DNA from 3 places in the Streptomyces sp. NPDC111802 genome. Region 1 is predicted to be linked to each of the others. Evidence: riboswitches for the same ligand, from Rfam matches in the RefSeq annotation. Region 1 holds a riboswitch; each other region holds the start of a gene.
What was found. A riboswitch is a leader RNA that binds a small molecule or an ion and turns the genes downstream of it on or off. The one in region 1 is predicted to bind cyclic di-AMP.
Positions count from the first base shown of each region.

Region 1 (3,242 bases):
AACGCGGCCTCCATGCTGGCCGTTCTGGGCCTGGGCGCCCAGGGCGGCGAGGAGATCGTCCTCGCCTCCGACGCCGAGGGCGCGGACGCCGCCCTCGACCGACTGGCAAAGCTGGTCGCCGAGGGCCTCGAGGAGCTGCCCGAGACGGTCTGAACGACCTGAGCGGGTATCCGTAGCGAACGGTGAAGCCGCGCCCGCCTTTCCGGCGGGCGCGGCTTCGCTGTTTTCGATCGGCGGCCATGATTTTGCCGCAGGCCGTCACGAGAATTAACGGCACACCCGAAAAAGGGCAGCGGAAATTCACCGCCGCCAAATATCTCCTCTTTGTATACGGCGCGCTTGTTAATGCCGCAGGCTCGGCATGTTTACGGGATGTTGCGAATTCCTCACACGCTCCGTGCGCTCTCCGCCGGAGCCGAACCGCAGCCGGTGCCCGGGGAGCCCGCGCTCGGTGTGCAGCGCTGTGATCGCGCGGGCGCGTTCGCCGTCGCCGCGCGCCACCGCGTCCACGATCGCGCCGTGCTCGGTCCAGGACTCCACGGGGTTGGCCGGTGCCTCCACCGCGTACATCCAGGCGATCTTGTGGCGCAGCTGGGTCAGCACCGAGGTCAGGCCGGGGCTGCCGCAGGCCTGGGCCAGCGTCTCGTGGAACCAGTTGCCCAGGGAGCGCAGATCCTCGCTGTTTCCGCGCCTGGCCCGCTCCTGGCCCAGCCTGACCAGGCCGCGCAGGACCTTCAGATGGGCCTCGGTGCGCCGCTGGGCGGCCCGGGAGGCACCGAGCGGCTCCAGGAGGGTGCGCATCTCCAGCAGGTCGGCGGCCTCCTGCTCGGTCGGTTCGGCGACGCACGCGCCCGCGTGCCGACGGGTCACGACGAAGCCCTCCGCCTCCAGGGTCCGCAGAGCCTCCCGGACGGGGACGCGGGAGACGCCGTAGCGGCGGGCGAGGACTTCCTCGGTGAGTCGGCCGCCACGCTCGTAGACACCGGCGACGATGTCGTCCCGGATCGCCGTGCACACCGAATGCGCCGGAATACGCATGACCGACCTCCGCTTTAATCCCCGTGAAACGTCGACGAATGACGTGTTCGCAGTGACTCTATGGCAACCGGCCGGAATTTCCGACGGGGGGCCGGAATCCATGGATATTTTTTGGTCAGCGGATCGGTTCGGAAACCGAAAGCCCCGGCTCGGGAGCCGGGGCTTCGGGGAGGTGCGACGCCGTCAGACGTTCACGCCGTGCGAGCGCAGGTAGGCGACGGGGTCGATGTCGGAGCCGTACTCCGGCGTGGTGCGGGCCTCGAAGTGCAGGTGCGGCCCTGTGACGTTGCCGGTGGCGCCGGACAGGCCGATCTGCTGTCCGGGGGTGACGGTCTGACCGACCGAGACGCCGATGGACGACAGATGGCCGTACTGGGTGTACGTGCCGTCGTTCATCTTGATCACGATGTTGTTGCCGTACGACCCGCCCCAGCCGGCCTCGACGACGGTGCCGGAGGCGACCGCGTGGACGGAGGTGCCGCTGGCGGCGTGGAAGTCGATGCCGGTGTGGCTGCCGGAGGACCAGATGGCTCCGCCGGACTTGTAGCCCGTGGAGACATACGAGTTGGCGATCGGGGCGACGTAGGACAGCAGGCGCTTGCGCTCGGCCTCACGGGCGGCGCGCTCCTTGGCCGCGCGCTCCTGCTTGGCCTTCTCGGCCGCCTTCAGACGCGCGGCCTCCACGGCGGCCTTCTTCGCGGCGGCGGCCTGCTCGGCGGCCCGCTCCTGGGCTGCGGCCTGGGCGTCGAGCTGGTCGGCGATCGAGTTCTCGACGGTGATGACCGGTATGAGGCCGGTCTGCTCCGCGGCGGGTTCGGCGGCGAGCGCCGGAGCGGCCAGGGTGCCTATGACACCGGTGGCGGTGAGCGCGGCGACGCCGGCCGCGCGGGCGGTGGTGCGTTCGAACCGGCTGGGACGACGATGCTTCCCGGTGGGGCGGTTCTTCCCGGTGGCGCAGGTGAACGCCATGGAGTGGCTGATCCTTTCCTTCCTTCTCGCCTACCGGGTTAGCTGACGGGTTCGGAGCAGGAAGGTCTCCTACGGACCCCCTCGCGCTTGCGCGGGCGTCCGATTCACCCCAGGGACTTCGATGGGTCCCCGGCTCCCCTGGCTCGCGCCGTACGGGGACTCGGCGATGGCTGTCCGGTGCCGCGGGTGCGGCGCACTGCCTGACGGACAGCCCGGAAGACGCTAAACGGGGCATCTTTCAATCCCCAAACGGATCAGGGCTTTTGTAGCGCATCCCACAGGCCAGACAGGCAACCTCTCCTCAATTCGGGCATACCTCTCGGCAATTCGGGCACAAAGGGGCCCTGGTGACTCTTTCGTCACCAGGGCCCCTCCGCACGCGTGGCGTCGTAAGTCCGGCTACTCGGCTGCCACGACGGTGACTTCGCCGATGCCGAGGGCCTCGACGGGCCCCCGGATCTCGGCCGCGTCGCCGACGAGGATCGTCACCAGACGGTCAACCGGGAAAGCGCTCACGGCCGCGGCGGTGGCCTCGACGGTGCCGGTGGCGGCGAGCTGCTGGTACAGCGTGGCCTGGTAGTCGTCGGGCAGGTGCTGCTCGACCTGGTCCGCCAGCGTGTTCGCCACGGAGGCGGCGGTCTCGTACTTCAGCGGTGCCACCCCGACGAGGTTCTGCACGGCGAAGTCCCGCTCGGCGTCGGTCAGCCCCTCGGCGGCGACACCGCGCAGGACCTTCCAGAGGTCGTCCAGAGCCGGGCCGGTGTTCGGGGTGTCGACGGAGCCGCTGATGGCGAGCATCGCCGCGCCCGTGCCGTCCGGGGCGGAGCGCAGGACCTGCCCGAACGCGCGCACGCCGTAGGTGTAGCCCTTCTCCTCGCGCAGGACCTTGTCCAGGCGGGAGGTGAGGGTGCCGCCGAGGCAGTACGTGCCGAGCACCTGCGCGGGCCACACACGGTCGTGCCGGTCGGGGCCGACACGGCCGATGAGCAGCTGCGTCTGGACCGCGCCGGGACGGTCCACGATGACGACGCGCCCGGTGTCGTCCGCGGTCACCGGCGGAACGGGCCGCGGCTCGGCCGGGGAGCCGGTCCAGGCGCCCAGGGTGTCACCGAGCAGCGCGTCGAGGTCGACTCCGGTGAGGTCGCCGACGACCACCACGGTGGAGGTGGCGGGGCGTACATGCCGCTCGTAGAAGGCGCGTACGCCCGCGGAGTCGATGCCGGCGACGGTGTCCT
Region 1 covers NZ_JBVKCZ010000001.1:223,958-227,199, reverse strand. The annotation lists gene ACZ7NC_RS01045 (HPr family phosphocarrier protein) at 1-153, shown strand, start outside; gene ACZ7NC_RS01040 (GntR family transcriptional regulator) at 343-1,038, opposite strand; gene ACZ7NC_RS01035 (M23 family metallopeptidase) at 1,222-2,007, opposite strand; cyclic di-AMP (ydaO/yuaA leader) riboswitch at 2,021-2,183, opposite strand; gene ACZ7NC_RS01030 (M16 family metallopeptidase) at 2,407-3,242, opposite strand, start outside.

Region 2 (3,242 bases), on a different contig from region 1:
CTCGGGAGACAGGTGAAGCCGGTCGCCGTCCCAGGCCCGGCGGTCCTGAACCGTCTTCAGGGACCACAGGTCGAGCACCGGGCAGCCGTACCGGTCGGCGATGGCCCGCACATGACCGTTGTACGTGGCGATCTTGCCGCGCAGATGCTTCAGCACGGGTACGCCACGGGTGTCGAAGCCGGTCGTCACCATGACGGTGCCGACGGCGGAGGTGAGCCGGGCGATCGCCCGCTCGAAGCGCTCGGCCACCTCGTCGGGGTCGGTGCCCGGCCGGATGATGTCGTTGCCGCCCGCGCAGAACGAGACCAGGTCCGGGGCCAGTTCGACGGCCTTGGGAAGCTGGTCCTCGACGATCTGGTCGAGCAGTTTGCCGCGCACGGCGAGGTTGGTGTAGTCGAAGTCGCCCTCGGGACGCCGGTCCGCGAGCAGGACCGCGAACCGGTCCGCCCAGCCGACGAACGCCCCGTCGGGGCCGGGGTCGCCGACGCCCTCGGTGAAGCTGTCCCCCACCGCGACGTACGACCCGATCACTGATCTGCTGTCACTCTTCGAATCGTCTGCCACATCGGGACATGATTCACCTTTGAATGTGACCTACGCGACCGTAGGAAGAGGTTGACGAGCGGTGAGATAAGCCACTCCCCAAGTGTTGACCAAACCTGGAATAACCCTCTGAGCAGGGGTGTTGAGCGGGTGATGACTGTCATCGGCCTCCGGGGCACGGCCACTGGACCGTGGACACACCGAAGGCCGGACCCGGGGATCGAGGTCCGGCCTTCGGTTGCGTGTCAGGCAGGTGGCTTTCGCGCGGGCGGCCGTCAGCCGATGGCAACGCCCTTGGAGCGGAGGTAGGCGACCGGGTCCACGTCCGAGCCGTAGTCCGGCGTGGTGCGGATCTCGAAGTGCAGGTGCGGGCCGGTCACGTTGCCGGTCGCGCCGGAGAGGCCGACCTGCTGGCCCGCGGTCACGGTCTGGCCGGCCGAGACGGAGAGCGAGGACAGGTGGGCGTACTGCGCGTAGTAGCCGTCGGCGAGCTGGATGACGACCTGGTTGCCGTACGCGCCACCCCAGCCGGCGGAGACGACGGTGCCCGCGCCGACCGCCTTGAGCGGGGTGCCGGTCGCGGCGGCGAAGTCGACACCGGTGTGGTAGCCGCTGGACCACATGCTGCCCGCCACCTTGTATCCGGTGCCGAGGGTCGCGCCGGTGAGCGGGGCGGAGAACCCGTTGGCGGTGCTTGCGGTCCCGGCGGCCGAGGTCGTCTTCGCGGCGGACTTCGAGGCGCTCGAGTCGTTCGAGGACGGCTTCGACGAGGGCTTCGAGGACTTCTTCGACGAGGCGGAGGACGGGGCGGACGACGAGGACTTGGGGGTGCTCGTCGTGGCCTTCTTGCCACCGATCGTGAGCTTCAGACCGGGGTGGATCAGCGACGGGTCGTCGCCGACCGCCGCGCGGTTGTCGGCGTAGAGCCGCTTCCAGCCGCCGCTGACATTCTCCTTGTCGGCGATCTTCGAAAGGTAATCGCCCACCCTCACCGAATAGGTCCGCACGCCGGTCTTCTTCTCGGCGGCCTTCTTCTCAACCGCCTTCTGGCCGGCGGCGGGAAGGGACTGAACGGCCTTTTCCGAAACGGACTGCGAGGGAGCGGCGTGGGCGCCGGTGGCCCCCATGAGCGGGAGAGCGAGAGCGGCGCCGCCGGTTCCGGCGACGGCTATGGAGCGGGTGAAGCGCAAGGGCTTCGGGCGGCGATGCTTACCCTTCGCGGGCATGGCGAATTCCTCTCCGGCGCCTGCGAGGTGAGCTGTCGGGTGCGGGCTGGAGATGCCCGGCCGCGTCGGGACGCGACTTGACCCCAAGCCGTTCCGGAGACCGGAACAGGCGGTTGTACCTGTGGGTCCCCCGCTCCTGCCGTGGACGGGTGAGTTAGCGCGGGATCCGGTCGGCGGCAGGATTAGGCGTCCGTCCGGATTGGTGGCGAACGTAAGCGAGGAAGACGCATGGGAACAAGTGAGAGGTTCCGTCCGAATGCGTTCCTGTTGATCCCTTGTGGGAATTACCGGTCACCGTGAGTGAATTCTTGGTATGCCGTCCGACTCAAAGCCCCATGAAAAACATGTGAATTACGTGGACATGACGGGCGACGCACGGTCACGAATATGACGCTCCTCACGTGACCCTGCTCCACCTCCCTTCACTCCAGAGCGAGTTGGAATGAAGTAGTCAATTCGGACAGAACACCTAGATGCGACGGAGGCGAATAACCGTCGCATCCAGATCGCCACACAGACGGGCACTTAGTCCGTGATGCACCAGTACGGCACCTCGGTGAATTTCGCCCGTTTCAAGGCATTCATACGCACCTGTCGGGTCGAGACCGCGCAGCCTCAGGGCCGGCAGGGGCTCGCCATAGCTCTGGGCCTGGAGCCAGGCGAGGACGACCGTCTCGTCCCCGAGCACGTACTGCACCGCGCTCAGTCCGCCGCGCGGGGGCCGCAGCCGGTAGAGGTCACCGCGCTGCACCAGGGGGCGGATCTCCTTGTAGAGCGTCACCCACTCCCGGGCCTCGGCCAGCTCCTCCTCGGTCCACCGCTCCAGGTCGCCGCCGACGCCGAGCACCCCCGCCATGGCGCTGACGAAGCGGAAGCGCAGTGAGCTGGCGCGGTGGTTGAGCATGGCGTTCGGACTGTCGGTGACCCAGGCCGCCATGGCCCGGGGCGGGTGGATCTGGCTGAAGCCGTGCTGGATGGCGAGCCGGTCGAGGGGGTCGGTGTTGTCCGAGGTCCACACCTGGTCGGTACGGCCGAGCACGCCGAGGTCGATCCGTCCGCCGCCGCCCGAGCAGGACTCGAAGGCGACACCGGGGTGAGCGGCGCGCAGCCGGTCGAGCAGACCGTACAGGGCACGCACATGGTCGACCCACAAGCGCTGCGGATACGGCTCACCGGGCCAGCCGGCGTCGGAGAAGCAGCGGTTGAAGTCCCACTTCACATAGTCGATCGGGGCGCTGGAGAGGAGCCCGTCGAGCTGTTCCCAGAGATACTCCTGGACGTCGTCGCGGGCGAGGTTCAGTACGAGCTGATTGCGGAATTCCGTACGCTTTCGTCCTGTTTGGTGCTGCACCCACTCCGGGTGGGCGCGATACAGCTCGCTGTCCGGATTGACCATTTCCGGTTCGACCCAGATGCCGAACTGCATGCCCAGCGCGTGCACGTACTCGGCGAGCGGCTTGAGGCCGGACGGGA
Region 2 covers NZ_JBVKCZ010000012.1:65,365-68,606, reverse strand. The annotation lists gene ACZ7NC_RS15310 (SGNH/GDSL hydrolase family protein) at 1-531, opposite strand, end outside; gene ACZ7NC_RS15305 (M23 family metallopeptidase) at 819-1,769, opposite strand; cyclic di-AMP (ydaO/yuaA leader) riboswitch at 1,774-1,931, opposite strand; gene ACZ7NC_RS15300 (alpha-galactosidase) at 2,239-3,242, opposite strand, start outside.
Region 2: linked by a shared signal. The riboswitch ahead of ACZ7NC_RS15305 (M23 family metallopeptidase) and the one ahead of ACZ7NC_RS01035 (M23 family metallopeptidase) in region 1 are both predicted to bind cyclic di-AMP.

Region 3 (3,242 bases), on a different contig from region 1:
GGGGTTCAGAAGTGGACGCCTCTCAAGGACCTCAAGGGACTCAGGACCTCAGGGTCTCGTGGCCTCAGGACCTCACGACCTCAGGGCGTGAGGCCCTTGCCCTGCAGCCACGCCATCGGGTCGATGCCGTTCGTGGCGCCGTCGGGGTGCACCTCGAGGTGCAGGTGGGCGCCGGTCACATTGCCCGTGGCACCAACGCGGCCGATGACGTCGCCCGTGTTGACCTTCTGGCCCACGCTGACGCTGATCGAGGACTGGTGCGCGAACCAGAGCTCGGTGCCGTCGTCGAGGGTGATCTCGGTCTTGTAGCCGTACGAGCCGTCCCAGCCGGCGAAGGTGACCGTGCCGGAGTGGATCGCCTTGATCAGCGTGCCGGTGGGGGCGGCGAAGTCGAGGCCGGTGTGGTACCCGGAGGACCAGTAGGCGCCGGCCTGACCGAAGGTCGAGGTGATGGTGTACGAGGAGGTCGGCAGCGTGTACTGCTTGGCCAGCTCGGCGAGGCGCTCGGCCTCGGCCTTCTTGCGGGCCTCCTCCTCGGCGGCGGCCTTCGCGGCGGCGGCCTTCTCCTTGGCCTCCTGCTCCGCCTTGGCGGCGGCCGCGGCGGCCTCCTTCTCGGCGGCGGCAACGGCAGCGGCGGCGGCCTTGCTGTCGATCTGGTCCTGCTGGAGCTCGGCCTGCGCGATGATCCGGCTGCGCAGCGCCTCGCCGGCGTCGGAGCCGCTCTGAGCGGTCTGCTCGGTGGCCTCGCCCATGGTGCTGAGGGCGGTGGCCGTGTCCTCGGCGGCCTCGGAGGAGTCGTCGTCGGAGATCAGCGGCAGGTCGGGCATGGTGATGGCGACCGGCGGCTTGCCGCTGTTCGCGCTGGCCATGCCGCCCGCGCCGACGGCGGCTATGACGCCTACGCCGAGAACCGTGGAGCTGCGGGCGAGTCCCCCGCCGCGCTGCTTGGAGACGCGGTGCCTGCCACGAACGGGACGAATGGACTCCGCGGTGGGGTTCCACTCCTCGAACGGGCCCTCGTCGGTGCGGTAGCTGTCGTAGCCGAAGGTGTCGGTGGTGCGCTGGCTCGGCACGAACGGGGCTTGCGGAGCAGGCCGGTTTGACGCCACGTGGGCGTACTCCTTTCCTTCCTTCTCGCCTACCGGGTTAGCTGACGGGTTCGGAGCAGGAAGGTCTCCTACGCGCGTATACCAACCGTGCTTCCACGGCGGAATCCGTGCGATTCACCCCAGGGTGGTGGTTCCCCGGCTCCCTTGCGGGACTCGGCGCGTGCGCACGGAGCCGCCTCTTGTGACGGCTGGGACGACCGCGCTGCGTTATCGAACGTTAATAGACGCGGGGTGCGGATTCCAAGCTGTTCCACTTGATCATTAACGATTCTCGCCTGGACTTACGGGTCATCAGTGGCCCAAATCGGGCGAGTTGGCCAAGGCTCAGGAATCACACAGGTATTGACGGTATGTCAGTTGTTATGCGGAGGGCGCTCGCCCGATCACATCTGGTGACAACGATCAAGGTCACCTGCAGAAGGGGGCGCCGGTGAAGTCCGTGGGCGTGAGGTGGTCGTACACGGCAGCCGGACGGCCGGGCGTGCCGGCCGGGAAAACACTCAGGGCCGGAACTGATCAGTTCCGGCCCTGAGCCTTCAGTAGCGGGGACAGGATTTGAACCTGCGACCTCTGGGTTATGAGCCCAGCGAGCTACCGAGCTGCTCCACCCCGCGTCGTTGAATCCATAGTACGCCATCCGCAGGACCCGAAGCACACGCCTTTCTTTCAGGGCCGGAGCGGGGGTCTGGGGGCGCGGCCCCCAGGGACGGGACGGGCAAGGGCGGCGGGGGCGAGAAGAAGCCCGGCCTCAGCCCAGCAGATGCCCGTTCGGTGCCATCGCCCGCTCCTCGTACTCCGCGAGCACCACCACATCCACGCCCTCCCCCGCCAGCACCCCGCTCCCATCGGCTCCGACCACGAACGTGTCCGGCTCCCGCCAAGCCGTCACCACCCTGCGCACCCCCGCCTCAAGAATCAGCCGCGCACACGGCACCGGCCGCGACGCACGCCGCGTACAAGGCTCCAGGCTGCTGTACACCGTCGCCGACGCCAGCCTCGGATCCCCCGCCGGGATCTTCGCCAGCGCCGCCTCCTCCGCATGCACCACGGGATCACCGCCCTCCCTGGAGTACCCGCGCGCCAGTTCCGTCCCGTCGGCCGCCACCACCACCGCCCCGACGCTGAACGCCGTCTTTGAGGGCGGGCACTGCGCCGCCAGCTCGCACGCCAGCCCCAGCCAGTGCCGATCCGCGGCGGAGGGAAGCTCACCGGCACCCGGCGCCGTCGGCTCGTAACGCATCAGCACCACGTCCTCGATCCGCCGCGTCTCGACCAGTCGCAGCCGTCCACCCTGATACCCACCCGGCCCGAACAGCCGCGGCGCCCGCGCATCCCCCACGAACAGCGGCGCCAGCACCAGCTGCAACTCGTCCGCCAGCCCCTGCTGGATCAGCTGGGTGTGGATCTTGCCGCCCCCCTCGACCATCAGCCGCTCGACGCCGCGCACCTCACGCAGATGCGCCAGCAGGGGCCGCCAGTCCAGTTCATCGCCCAGCGCGACGACGTCCGCTTCGACCGGCGCCCGCCGCAGCCGCTCCGCGCCCTTCGCCGTCGTATAGACGATCTTGTCGCCGCCCGTGTGCCAGAAGTTCGCGGCCGGATCCAGCTCGCCCGTCGCGCTGACCGTGACCTTCAACGGATACTCCGGCTTCCCCGCCGCCACCCGCGCGGCCCGCCGTTCGGCCGAGTTCACCAGCAGCCGCGGGTTGTCCGCCCGGATCGTGCCGGCACCGATCAGAATCGCGTCCACGGAGGCCCGCACCTCGTCGACCCGGTCGAAGTCGGCCGGGCTGGACAGCAGCAGGCGGTCGGGAGTCGTGTCGTCGAGGTAGCCGTCCAGGGAGACGGCGGCGGACAGCAGGACGTAGGGGTACGACGGCATGGGCGCGCTCTCCGACTCTACGGTCTGGCTATACGGTCTGGGTCTTGGTTCAACTTTGAAACAAACCTACACTGGTCCTATGACGACTCGCTGGCTCACCCCCGAGGAGCAGCGCGCCTGGCGCGCGTACATCGCCGCCGCCGCGCTCGTGGAGGACGCGCTGGACCGGCAGCTCCAGCAGGAGGCCGGCATGCCTCACGTGTATTACTCCATCCTCGCCACGCTCTCCGAAAGCCCGGAGCGCCGACTGC
Region 3 covers NZ_JBVKCZ010000013.1:202,558-205,799, reverse strand. The annotation lists gene ACZ7NC_RS17245 (M23 family metallopeptidase) at 81-1,109, opposite strand; cyclic di-AMP (ydaO/yuaA leader) riboswitch at 1,121-1,278, opposite strand; tRNA gene ACZ7NC_RS17240 (tRNA-Met) at 1,650-1,723, opposite strand; gene ACZ7NC_RS17235 (dihydrofolate reductase family protein) at 1,858-2,991, opposite strand; gene ACZ7NC_RS17230 (MarR family winged helix-turn-helix transcriptional regulator) at 3,071-3,242, shown strand, end outside.
Region 3: linked by a shared signal. The riboswitch ahead of ACZ7NC_RS17245 (M23 family metallopeptidase) and the one ahead of ACZ7NC_RS01035 (M23 family metallopeptidase) in region 1 are both predicted to bind cyclic di-AMP.